DNA from 3 places in the Agarivorans litoreus genome. Region 3 is predicted to be linked to each of the others. Evidence: predicted binding sites of a transcription regulator. Region 3 holds the regulator's gene; each other region holds the start of a gene.
The links. The regulator LexA, encoded in region 3, represses DNA repair genes until DNA is damaged. The targets are predictions, from matches to a motif close to TACTGTATNNNNATACAGTA.
Positions count from the first base shown of each region.

Region 1: the regulator LexA is predicted to act here: its motif matches at 1,357-1,376, upstream of dinB (DNA polymerase IV).
Region 2: the regulator LexA is predicted to act here: its motif matches at 1,760-1,779, upstream of ruvA (Holliday junction branch migration protein RuvA).

Region 1 covers NZ_BLPI01000001.1:760,021-764,180, forward strand. Annotated here, with positions in the region: gene K5L93_RS03490 (aminoacyl-histidine dipeptidase) at 1-183, shown strand, start outside; gene dinB (DNA polymerase IV) at 248-1,342, opposite strand; gene K5L93_RS03500 (hybrid-cluster NAD(P)-dependent oxidoreductase) at 1,509-3,383, shown strand; gene gloA (lactoylglutathione lyase) at 3,422-3,877, shown strand; gene K5L93_RS03510 (GGDEF domain-containing protein) at 4,036-4,160, shown strand, end outside.
Region 2 covers NZ_BLPI01000001.1:124,887-129,046, reverse strand. Annotated here, with positions in the region: gene K5L93_RS00625 (efflux RND transporter permease subunit) at 1-1,694, shown strand, start outside; gene ruvA (Holliday junction branch migration protein RuvA) at 1,821-2,441, shown strand; gene ruvB (Holliday junction branch migration DNA helicase RuvB) at 2,456-3,463, shown strand; gene ybgC (tol-pal system-associated acyl-CoA thioesterase) at 3,637-4,035, shown strand; gene tolQ (protein TolQ) at 4,025-4,160, shown strand, end outside.
Region 3 covers NZ_BLPI01000001.1:1,769,941-1,774,100, forward strand. Annotated here, with positions in the region: gene ctaD (cytochrome c oxidase subunit I) at 1-893, opposite strand, end outside; gene coxB (cytochrome c oxidase subunit II) at 905-2,011, opposite strand; gene lexA (transcriptional repressor LexA) at 2,302-2,949, opposite strand; gene K5L93_RS08210 (NAD(P)-dependent oxidoreductase) at 3,148-4,026, shown strand; gene K5L93_RS08215 (zinc metalloprotease) at 4,057-4,160, opposite strand, start outside.

The DNA of each region.
Region 1 (4,160 bases), 1.0 Mb from region 3:
ATGGTTATTCACGCCGGCCTAGAATGCGGTTTATTTAAAAGCGCTTACCCAGAGTGGGACATGGCTTCTTTTGGCCCTACCATTAAATTCCCACATAGCCCTGATGAGAAAGTAGAAATTGCCGCTGTAGAAAAATACTGGCAACTATTACTCAGTGTGCTGAAAAACATCCCAACTAAATAGTAAACCCTGTTTAAGAAGGCAAACTGGTTTCTGTGCCAGTTTGCTTATCATCCTCAGCATGAAGTTAAGTAGTTAACGATTCAAACGGCAAAACCAGTTGTGGCGACTGGTTTTGCTGCTCATAAGCCAAACCAATATGCAAACCAATTAGCCGCACCGCCTTTCCCTTCCCTCTAGCAAGCGCCTCTTCAAACAACTCCAATAATGCCGACTCATCAATATGCTGACACTGTTGCTCTTTAGTGGTTTGTTGAAAATCTGCAAATTTTACCTTCACCCCAAGCTTATTCATCTTGGCTTGTTTTAAGTGCTTTTCACTGCGACGCTTAAGCTCAGGCAGCAAGGCTAACAAGCGCTCTACCAAAATAGCTTGGTTATCTTCGTCTTTAGCAAAGGTGCGCTCTACCGCCACCGATTTTCGCTTACGGTCGTTACTTACAGCTCGCTCGTCTACCCCCTGACAACGCAGCCACAACATCTCGCCAAATTTACCAAATAGCTGCTTTAACTTGTCTTTATCTGCACGGCGAACATCACCGCCGGTATACAAACCTTGATGATGCAGTTTTTCAATGCTCACCTTGCCAACGCCTGAGATTTTTTCGAGCGCTAAGGTCTCGATAAACTCACTGACTTGCTGCGGTTTAATAACATATACACCATTGGGTTTATTTAAATCTGAAGCAATTTTGGCTAAAAACTTCACAGGCGCCACACCAGCAGATGCTGTTAGCCCTGTTTTAGCAAAGATATCTTGGCGGATTTGTTCCGCGATAAGTGTGGCCGAACCTCTGCAGGCCTCACTATTACTTACATCTAGGTAAGCTTCATCTAAAGACAGCGGCTCTATAGCATCGGCGTATTGATGAAAAATGCCTTGTACTTGTTTACTCACTGCTTGGTAAACCTGCATGCGTGGAGGCACTAATACCAAATGTGGGCAAAGTTGTAGTGCTTTATGGGTTGGCATGGCTGAGCGAACACCGTATTCACGCGCAAGGTAGTTACAAGTTGTCAACACCCCGCGACCGCTGCGCATACCGCCCACAGCCAGAGGAACGTTGGCTAGCTCTGGCTGGTCCCGCATTTCAACAGCTGCATAAAAACAGTCCATATCTACATGGATTATTTTACGTTGTATTGGCTGTAAATCGGCCACAGCTATCGCCTCAAAACTGTATATAAAAACAGTATAAATATTAGTGTTCAATTTGCCAAGTGAACTATTTAGCCAATAGCATGAGGAAACCACCCGTTAGCTATAGCTTGATGAAATCACCTTGAGTACTATTGCTAGATTAAATAGGCAAAAGGAAACTCAAGCAGTGAATGATGCTCGTGTTAGTCAATTAAGTGTTTATCCGATTAAATCAACCGCAGGTATTCATCTAAATCATGCCTTTGTTGAAGAACATGGCTTAGCCTTTGATCGGCGCTTTGTGGTTTGCCAACCGGATGGCAAACAAATTACCGCACGTACTCATCCCAAGCTGGCTCAAGTTCATGCTGCGCTTACCCAAACGGGTTTGCAGCTAAGAGCCAAAAACATGCCAAACCTAACGATACAATATGCCGAGTTCTCACATAACTACAAAGAAATCATGATTTGGAAAGATACAGTGCAAGCCCAGCATTGCAGTGAATCTTACGACCAATGGTTTAGTCGCTATTTGGGGGAAAAGTGCCATTTAGTATTTTTTGGTGAACACTCATCTCGTTTGGTAAAACAGCGTGACAGCCAAGTCGCCTTTGCCGATGGTTACCCACTGTTATTGATCTCAGAAGCATCACTTGAAGACTTGAACCTACGCTCTACCACCAAACACAGCATGGAACAATTTCGCCCCAACTTAGTGGTAAAAAATACTGAAGCCTTTGCCGAGGACGGCTGGAAGCGCTTTAAGATTGGTGAAGTAGAATTTGAAGTGCAAAACCCTTGCTCACGTTGTGTATTTACCACCCTTGATCAGCGCACCGGTGAGTTTGATGCCAATAAAGAACCACTTAGTACTCTAGCTAAGTATCGCCAAGGTGAAGACGGGAATCTTTATTTTGGGCAAAATGTCGTTGCGCTTAACAGCGGAAATATTAGCTTATGCGACCCAGTAGAAGTGCTTGAAACTCGCACACCAGAGCGTTACCCAGAAAACGTAAATAAACCAAGCCAAGCTTCCCCAGACAAACAACAGTGGCAACAAGCTGAGGCACTTGAATTACGTTGTTTAGCAGTAAAACAAGAAACTCACGATGTAAAAACCTTTATCTTTGAAGCCCCCGAGAAAGCCTTAAGCGAATATTTGCCAGGCCAATATATAGGCTTCGAGTTTGAAGTTGACGGAAAGCCACTGCGCCGCAACTACACGCTTTCTAGCTCCCCCACTCGCCCACAACGCTTAGCCATAACCGTTAAACGGGTGTTAAATGGCCAAGTGTCTAACTGGCTTCATGATACCCTCAAGCCAGGCATGAGCTTAAAAGCCCATGCCCCCGATGGTGATTTTCATGTTAAGCAAAGCAACAATGCCAAATTACTTTTACTCTCCGCCGGTAGCGGTATTACCCCTATGTTGTCTATGCTGCGCTATTTAAGTGATTTGAATATCGACCGCGACATTGTGTTTTTGCATAGTGCTCATAGTGAAAAGGATCTCATTGCCGAGCAAGAACTAGCGCTACTTAGCCAAAGCTTTAGTCACTGTAGTATCCGCTATACACTCACCCAACAAGCCCCTGAAAACTGGCAAGGCTATCAAGGCCGCCTAAACCGTGGCATGTTGATGGATGTAGCAGATTTAGAGCAACGCGCTGTTTATGTATGTGGCCCGCAAACCTTTATGCAAAGCGCTAAAGAACAACTGTTAGCTTTAGGTTTACATGAAGACGATTATTACGAAGAGAGCTTTGGTCATCACGCAACCACCAGCTCAGAGACTAAAGCACTAAATATTTTATTCGACAGTTGGGATACCTACCTTCAAGGCAACAATCAGCAAAACTTGTTAGAGCAAGCAGAGCAAGCAGGCCTAAACTTAGCTTACTCTTGTCGTGGCGGCTTTTGTGGCAGCTGCAAAGTTAAGCTGCAAAGTGGTGAAGTTGAAGTATTAGAAGATAGCGGATTAACCGACGATGAAAAACAACAAGGCTATATCTTGAGTTGTAGCTGTATTCCCAAAGGGGATCTCTGCATTACTCAGGATTAGCAAAAATCTAATCATTATTAAACTAACAGGAAGACAATATGAAGTTTCTTCACACCATGGTTCGAGTTAAAGATCTCGACGAATCCATGCGATTCTACTGCGATTTACTTGGCATGAGCGAAGTGCGTCGTTACGAAAGCGAACAGGGGCGTTTTTCTCTTATCTATTTGGCTGCCGATGAAGACATTGAGCGAGTAAAAGCCGAAAACGCGCCTTGCTTAGAATTAACTTACAACTGGCCAGATGAAAATGGTCAACAGGAAAGCTACACCGGCGGTCGTAACTTTGGTCACATTGCGGTGTCGGTAGAAGACATTTATGGCTTGTGTCAAAAACTGCAAGATGCCGGTGTAACCATTAACCGCCCACCAAGAGACGGCCACATGGCATTTATCGTTTCTCCAGATGGGATCTCCGTAGAGCTGTTGCAACAAGGTGAATCTCTACCTCCACAAGAGCCTTGGGCATCTATGCCAAGCACAGGTTCTTGGTAAGAATTAAGGTCTTAAATAACAACTTGTAAACTTGGCGATACGGAATAAAAAACTGTATCGCCCTTTAGATTTGACCAGAGAGTCAAATAATCATAGGAAAGCGAGAGTAAAATTTGATAAGCTGCTTACAATTGTAAACACATTGTGAAGCCGCATTTATGGATGAAAGCGACAAGATAATCGCCGAGTTGCGTGAGCAAAATCGGCATCTACAATCCCAACTCGATGACACTAAAAACCTTCTTAATATTGCCCTAAACGACAGCGGACTTGTGCTTTGGGA
Region 2 (4,160 bases), 1.6 Mb from region 3:
TAATTTTGCCTAACCATCTTCGTCATACTTTGCAGCACAAAGGAATTGAACGGCCTAGTAGTGGGTTTAAAGCTAAATTTTTAAATGCTTTCGAGAACTTCCGCCTTAATAAGTTAGTACCAGCAGTAGCCTTTGTAGTGAAATGGCGTTACGTCTCGCTAGGGGCAACTTTGGGTTTATTGCTGTTATCTTTTTCACTGGTGATTAGTGGTTTAGTTAAATTTACCGCCTTTCCCGAGTTAGATGGCGATATTGCAGAGGCAAGGATCATTCTTCCTCCTGGGTCGAGTTTGAGCCAAACGGAGGCGCTAGTTACTGAAATCGTAAATGCGGCGCAACAAGTTGGAGAACGGTTCACCCAAGATAACAATGAACCTCAAACGCTTATTCACGATATAACTGCGCAATATAATTTTAATGCCGATGCTGGCGAGTCGGGGCCGCATGTGGCTACAGTGCGTCTTGATCTACTCTCGGCAGAGGTTCGCAATAGTTATATCGAAGATTTTATTGCGGCTTGGCGCGAGCAAGTTGGCGAGCAAGCTTTACCTTTAGCGTTGGCGTTTACTCAACCGGCGATGGGGCCAGCAGGGCGGGCGATTGAAGTTCGCTTGCAGCACTCTAATCTAGATACACTAAAATCCGCTTCTGTTGAGCTACAAGCTTATTTGGGCAAGTTTCAGGGTGTGAATAGCATTTTAGATGATATGCGACCAGGCAAGGAAGAGGTGGTTATTTCTCTTCGAGGTGGTGCAGAGTCATTTATGGTGAATGGCCAAATGGTTGCTGAGCAGTTGCGCGCTTCTTACCAAGGCGTCATTGCCGACGAGTTTCAAATTGGCCCAGAAAATATGCAAATAGACGTAAGGCTTAACAAACAACAATCCGGAAGCTTGCAAGCCTTAGCAAATTTTCCCATTGTGTTAGCCGATGGACAGCAAGTACCGTTATCGTCGATAGCAAATATCGAATATCAGCGCGCTTATGTACGCATTCAACGAATTAACAGTTTACGCACCGTGACAGTAATGGCAGATGTTGATACCCGAGTTGCGAATACTAACGAGGTAATGCAACTGGTACAAAAAAGCTTTTTGCCTGAGCTTCAAAAACAGTTCCCAGGCCTACGGATAGATTTTGAAGGTGAAGCCAAAGAGAGCGCGAAAGTAGGGGCTTCTTTAAGCAAAAGTTTTGCTATTGGTATATTTGGTGTGTTTGCTATTTTGAGTTTTCAATTTAGAAGTTACTTAGAGCCAGTAGTGGTGCTTACGGTGATTCCAATGGCCTTAATAGGCGTATTGTGGGGCCACTTTTTGTTAGGCCATAACTTAAGCATGCCGTCTATTTTGGGCTTTATTTCCCTAGCGGGTATTGTAACTAACGATTCAATATTGCTGGTGCAGTATATCCGTTATCATTTAGATGAGGGGGACGATGTTTATCAAGCGGTAGTGAATGCCAGTAAAGAGCGCTTTCGGGCAGTGTTTTTAACCTCCTTGACTACGGCTGCAGGATTGTTGCCTTTATTGCTGGAAACCAGCTTACAAGCTCAAGTTGTGCAACCAATTGTGGTGTCGATAGTATTTGGCATTATTGCGTCCACTATGATGGTGCTATTTATTATTCCGGCAGCTTATGCGGTATTAGCCGATTGGAACTTGGTTCATAAACACAAATCGCTGCAACATGAATAAGGCCTAATACTGAAGACTAAAACCTATTAGGGCTTAATTGATGCTAAGTAAACTTTTAACTCAAAGACTGGATATATATCCAGTCTTTGAGTTAAGCTAAGCGCAGTTAGTTTAGGAGTTTATGCAGTGATCGCTACCATTAAAGGTATCTTAGAAGAAAAAGTCCCCCCCTTTGTTTTAATTGATGTGGCTGGAGTAGGCTACGAGATTCAATTACCCATGAACTGTTTTTATCAATTACCTGAACTGGGTGAGTCTGTGCGCTTGTTAACTCACTTTATTGTGCGAGAAGATGCCCAGTTGCTTTATGGTTTTCATGATAAGGCTTCACGCTCTTTGTTTAGAGAGTTGATAAAAGTAAATGGCATTGGGCCTAAAGTAGCATTAGCTATTTTATCTGGTTTAAGTTGTGAACAGTTTGTGTTTGCGGTTAAACATGAAGACCTATCGAGCCTAGTGAAAGTACCGGGCATTGGTAAAAAAACTGCTGAGCGTTTATTGGTAGAAATGAAAGACCGCTTGAAAAACTGGAATGTAGAACTTCCAGAAACGCCAATTAGTGATAGCCTAAGCAGCCATGGCGATTTACCTTTACAAGCAAGTGTAGATCCTAGAGATGAAGCCATCGCGGCGCTAGAGTCTTTGGGTTATAAAGGTAATCAAGCCGATAAGTTGGTTAAACAAGTATGGACCAGCGGCTTGAGTAGTGAAGAGCTAATTAGAGAAGCCTTAAAAGCGGCACTGTAACAAAGGTAATTTAGATGATTGAAGCTGACCGTTTGGTAGCAGCCACACCAGTACCCGAAGAAGAGAGTGTAGATCGAGCGATTAGACCGAAAAAGCTCGAAGATTACACCGGTCAAGACGCGGTTGTAGAGCAGTTAGACATTTTTATTGAGGCTGCTCGTCGTCGTGACGATGCTTTAGATCATTTGCTCATTTTCGGCCCACCTGGCTTAGGTAAAACCACTTTGGCTAATATTGTGGCTAACGAGTTAGAGGTGAATATTAAAACTACCTCTGGCCCGGTGTTAGAAAAAGCCGGTGACTTAGCGGCGCTGTTAACTAACTTAGAGCCTGGCGACGTATTATTTATCGACGAAATTCACCGCTTAAGTGCTGTAGTAGAAGAAGTGTTATATCCAGCAATGGAAGATTATCAGCTGGATATTATGATCGGCGAAGGACCGGCAGCGCGTTCAATTAAGTTGGATTTACCGCCTTTTACCTTGATTGGTGCAACCACTAGAGCAGGAATGCTAACTTCTCCTCTGCGTGACAGGTTTGGCATCGTACAGCGTCTAGAGTTTTACAATACTAAAGACTTATCCGATATCGTTAAACGAAGTGCTCATTATCTCAATTTAGACTTAGATGGAGAAGGAGCCTGGGAAGTCGCTAAACGTTCTCGAGGAACCCCAAGAATAGCAAATCGCTTATTACGTAGAGTTCGTGATTATGCCGATGTGAAATTTGACGGTAAAGTCACTCAAAAAGTTGCTGCGCAAGCACTCGATTTGCTTAGCGTAGACAGCGCTGGCTTCGATTACATGGATACCAAGCTACTTAAAGCCATTACCGAAACGTTTGCTGGTGGCCCGGTGGGTTTAGACAACCTGGCAGCTGCAATAGGTGAAGATAAAGAAACCATAGAAGATGTGCTAGAACCTTTCTTAATTCAACAAGGTTTTTTGCAACGCACTCCCCGCGGGCGCATTGCTAGTGATAAAGCCTATTTACACCTCGGATTAGACCTTCCTAAACGATAAAAATGCTGTCGTTTAATAACGACAACATAGCCAAAAAATGAGCTTAAAGTGTTTAATTTTAAGCCGTTATTCCAATTTTCTTTATCAATTATCTAAATTAAGTGTCTAGAGTCTTAACCTTGGGCACCAGCCTGTGTATAGTAATTTGTAATTATATATTTGGGATAGGTGTAATGTCGGTTTTAGCTGTTCGGGTTTATTACGAAGATACCGATGCTGGCGGGGTGGTTTATCACGCCAACCATATTAAGTACTTCGAACGAGGCCGCACAGAGTGGTTGCGCGAGCTTGGCTATGATCAAGATGTATTAATGAAACAAGATTTGTGTTTTGTTGTGCGCTCGCTAAATATCGATTACAAACTTCCTGCTTTATTCAACCAAATGCTCTCGGTAGAAACCACCATCAATAAAATGAAAAGAGCCAGCTTGGTATTTGAACAAACCATTAGAAATGCTGATCAACAAGTCATCGCCCAGGGAATGGTTACTGTAGCTTGTGTCACATTGTCATCAATGAAGGCCACGGCCATTCCTGAAACATTAAAAGAGGATTTACTCGGTGCACTCTGATATGTCATTTATCGGCTTGTTTTGGCAGGCGAGCCTATTAGTTAAATTTGTAATGTTGTTGCTAGTGAGTATGTCTGTTTATTCATGGGCCATGATTATTAACCGTAACCGCGTATTAAAAGTGG
Region 3 (4,160 bases):
CCAGCAATAGATGCAGTGGCGTAAACCATCGAGGCATAACCAAACAATCTTTTACGAGAGAAGGCAGGAACAATCGCCGAGATAATGCCGAATGACGGCAAAATCATAATGTAAACTTCGGGGTGGCCAAAAAACCAAAATATGTGCTGGAACAGTACAGGGTCTCCCCCACCGGCGGCATCAAAAAATGACGTGCCAAAATACTTATCGGTAAGCACCATGGTCACTGCACCCGCTAATACCGGCATCACAGCAATCAACAAAAATGCAGTGATAAACCAAGTCCACACAAATAGCGGCAGCTTCATGTAAGTCATGCCGGGTGCACGTAAGTTCATAATGGTCACAATCACATTGATCGCCCCCATAATCGAACTAATCCCCATAATATGCACCGAGAATACAAACAAGGCAGTACTATCAGGGCTGTAGTTAGTAGAGAGCGGTGCGTAGAAAGTCCAGCCAAAGTTAGGGCCACCACCTTCCATAAACAGCGAGGCTAACAGCATGGTGAAAGCAAAAGGTAAAATCCAAAAGCTCCAGTTATTCATGCGTGGCAAGGCCATATCTGGCGCGCCAATCATCATCGGAATCAGCCAATTAGCCAAACCGGTAAAGGCCGGCATTACTGCACCAAACACCATGATTAAGCCGTGCATGGTGGTCATTTGATTGAAAAAGTTAGGTTCAACTAATTGTAAACCTGGTTGGAACAGCTCGGCGCGGATCACCATCGCCATTGCGCCACCGGTAATAAACATGGCAAAACTAAACCACAAATACATTGAACCAATGTCTTTATGGTTAGTGGTTAATACCCAACGCATTAAACCGCGCGGGGCACCGTGATGGTGCTCATCATGGTCAGCATGAACGTCACTAATCGTGCTCATTATCTCTCTCCCTACTGCGCTGCGTTTTGCACGGCCACAACATCCTTGGCCTGCACTAAATCACCGGTATCATTACCCCAAGCGTTACGCTCGTAAGTAATTACGGCAGCCAGCTCTTTTAAACCTAGCTGTTTACCAAAGGCTTGCATCGCAGTGCCCGGTACACCATTCACAACTACTTCAATATGTTTGCCCACATCACCAATAGCGATTGGGCTGTCTTTCAAGCCAGGGAACACACCTGGTAAGCCTTCACCGTTAACTTGGTGGCAAGCCGCACAGCTTTTGTCGTAGACTTTTTTGCCCAGCGACATCAGTTCGTCTTGCTCCATAGTCATAGCAACCAGCTCTAACTCTTGGGCCTGTTTGGCTTGATAAGCGGCTTCTTCTTCGGCTAACCAAACATCGTAATCGGCCTGCGTTTTAGCAATAACCACAATCGGCATAAAGCCGTGGTCCTTACCACACAACTCTGCACACTGGCCGCGGTATATGCCGGGTTTATCAATGATGGTCCAAGCTTCATTAATAAAGCCTGGGTTGGCGTCTTTTTTAACTGCAAAATCGGGTACCCACCAAGAGTGGATAACATCTTCCGAAGTCATCAAAAAGCGTACTTTTTTATCGATGGGCAATACCAGCGGTCGGTCTACTTCAAGCAAGTAGTTTTTGCGTTTTTCCAGCTTGCCGTTAACTTCATCCATATCAGAAGCCAGCACGCTATAGAATTCCAGTTCACGGTCAAAGTATTTGTAATGCCACTTCCACTGGGACCCTGTTACTTGAATGGTGATATCGGCATCGGAAGGATCTTCCATGGCCAAAAGAGTTTTAGTGGCAGGAATCGCCATGCCAATCAAAATAATGAAAGGAACGATGGTCCAAATAATTTCTACTTTGGTACTTTCATGAAATTGAGCCGGCTTGGCCCCTTTAGACTTGCGATGATGAAAAATAGCCCAGAACATGGCGCCAAACACCAGCACCCCAATAGCACAACAAATATAAAAAATTGTCATGTGCAGGCCATAAACCTGCTCACTAATGGCGGTAACACCCGGACGTAAGTTGAATGACATTTCTTGCGCAAATACTTGCGACGAAAAGAATGTCAGCATTATTAGCTGAATCCATCGGCCCACAGCGCTCTCCTTTGCTAGTAGCCAACGACAACAACTTTCCAAACTAGGAAAGTAGCTGCAGAAAAAGGGAAATCTCCCCCCAAAAAGTAGTAGACAGCAACAGCTAAATACAAGCTACTGCTTATAAATTAACCCCTAAGTTAAAGAAATGTAAATATATTGTTGAAATTTTTATAGATAAACACAAAAGATGTGATGCTAACGACAAAAGCCCAAATCGGGCTGATTTGGGCTTAAAAAGGGCGGAACTTATTGCTATGTAAGGCTTACATCCAATCGGCAGTGCGAATAATACCTACCGCCAAGCCTTCGATTTCGATGCTTTGATACTCTAAATCAACTTCAATAGTTGAGAGCTCTTCATTCTCTGGGTGCAAGTAAACCATTTTACCGTCGCGCTCAAAACGCTTAACCGTAACATCGTCTTCTAAACGTGCCACCACCACTTGCCCATTATGAACATCATTGGTTTTATGCACTGCTAACAGGTCACCATCCATAATACCGATGTCTTTCATACTCATTCCCTGCACCCGCAGTAAATAATCAGCATGAGGATTAAACAAGTTAGCATCTACCGCATAGTGTGACTCTACATGCTCCTGCGCCAAAATAGGCTCGCCTGCAGCCACTTGGCCAATTAAAGGTAAACCGGGTTCTAAGTCTTCGGCTACTGACTCATTAGCGCTGGCTGGCAAATACTCTTCACTAATGCGAATACCACGCGAAGCACCAGGGATCATCTCAATAGCCCCTTTCTTAGCAAGAGCTCGTAGGTGCTCCTCCGCCGCATTAGCGGAGCGAAAGCCTAATTCTTTAGCGATCTCTGCACGGGTTGGCGGCATACCCGTTTCGGAAATATGACGACGAATTAATTCAAATACTTCTGTTTGACGGGGTGTTAAGGGCTTCATAGTCTACCTGTAAGTTTATACAGCACACTGTTAGTATATACAGCATGAGCAATGAAGCAAGGATTTATCGTTAGCACGATCAAAATCAAATTATTAATACTTTAAGACAAATAAAAGCCACTAGCCAATTGCTTAAAAAGTGACTGAGGTATATGCTTAGGCTAATTAATAATACAATATGATTTACTGGAGTTGAATATGACAAAGCCTGTCATCGGTTTCATCGGCCTTGGTCTTATGGGCGGCAACATGGTTGAAAACCTGCAAAAGCGCGGTTACCAACTAAATGTAATGGACTTAAATAAAGAGGCTGTTGCAACGTGTGTTGCTCGTGGTGCTAAAGAAGCAAGCTCAGCAAAAGAACTAGCAGAAGCTAGTGACATTGTAATGCTTTGTTTAACCACTTCTGCAGTAGTTGAAAAACTTATCTACGCTGACGACGGGATTTTAGCCGGCATTAAAGAAGGCGCAGTATTAGTAGACTTTGGAACCTCTATTCCAGCCTCTACCCGTAAGATTGGTGAAGACTTAGCTGCTAAAGGTGCCGGCATGATTGACGCACCATTAGGTCGTACTCCTGCTCACGCTAAAGATGGCTTGCTAAACATTATGGCAGCTGGCGATATCGATACCTTTAACAAAGTTAAACCGGTATTAGACGAGCAAGGTGAAAATGTATTCCACCTAGGTGCTCTTGGCGCTGGTCACACTACTAAGTTAGTAAATAACTTTATGGGTATGACTACTGTTGTTGCTATGTCGCAAGCATTTGCTGTAGCCGATCGCGCTGGTGTAAACCGCCAACAGTTATTCGACATTATGTCAGCAGGTCCTTCTAACTCACCGTTCATGCAGTTTTGTAAAAACTACGCAGTAGATGGTGTAAGTGACTTAGGTTTCTCTATTGCTAACGCAAACAAAGACCTTGGCTACTTCTTAGAAATGGTAAAAGACTTAGGCACAGAATCTAAAATTGCTGAAGGTTCTTCTGCAAACTTAGCCGCTGCATTAGATGCAGGCCTAGGCAACGGCAATGTACCAGAGATTTTCGATTACTTTCTTAAACTAGAAAAGTAACTCGAGCTCCTCGTGACAAGGGTGTAACAGTCAAACTGTTACACCCTTGTTTGTTTTAAAGCCAGCATTTCTCCATGCTAGCATCAACAGAATACTGGCAAACAAACCTGCCGATAGCGGCTCACTAACTCTGG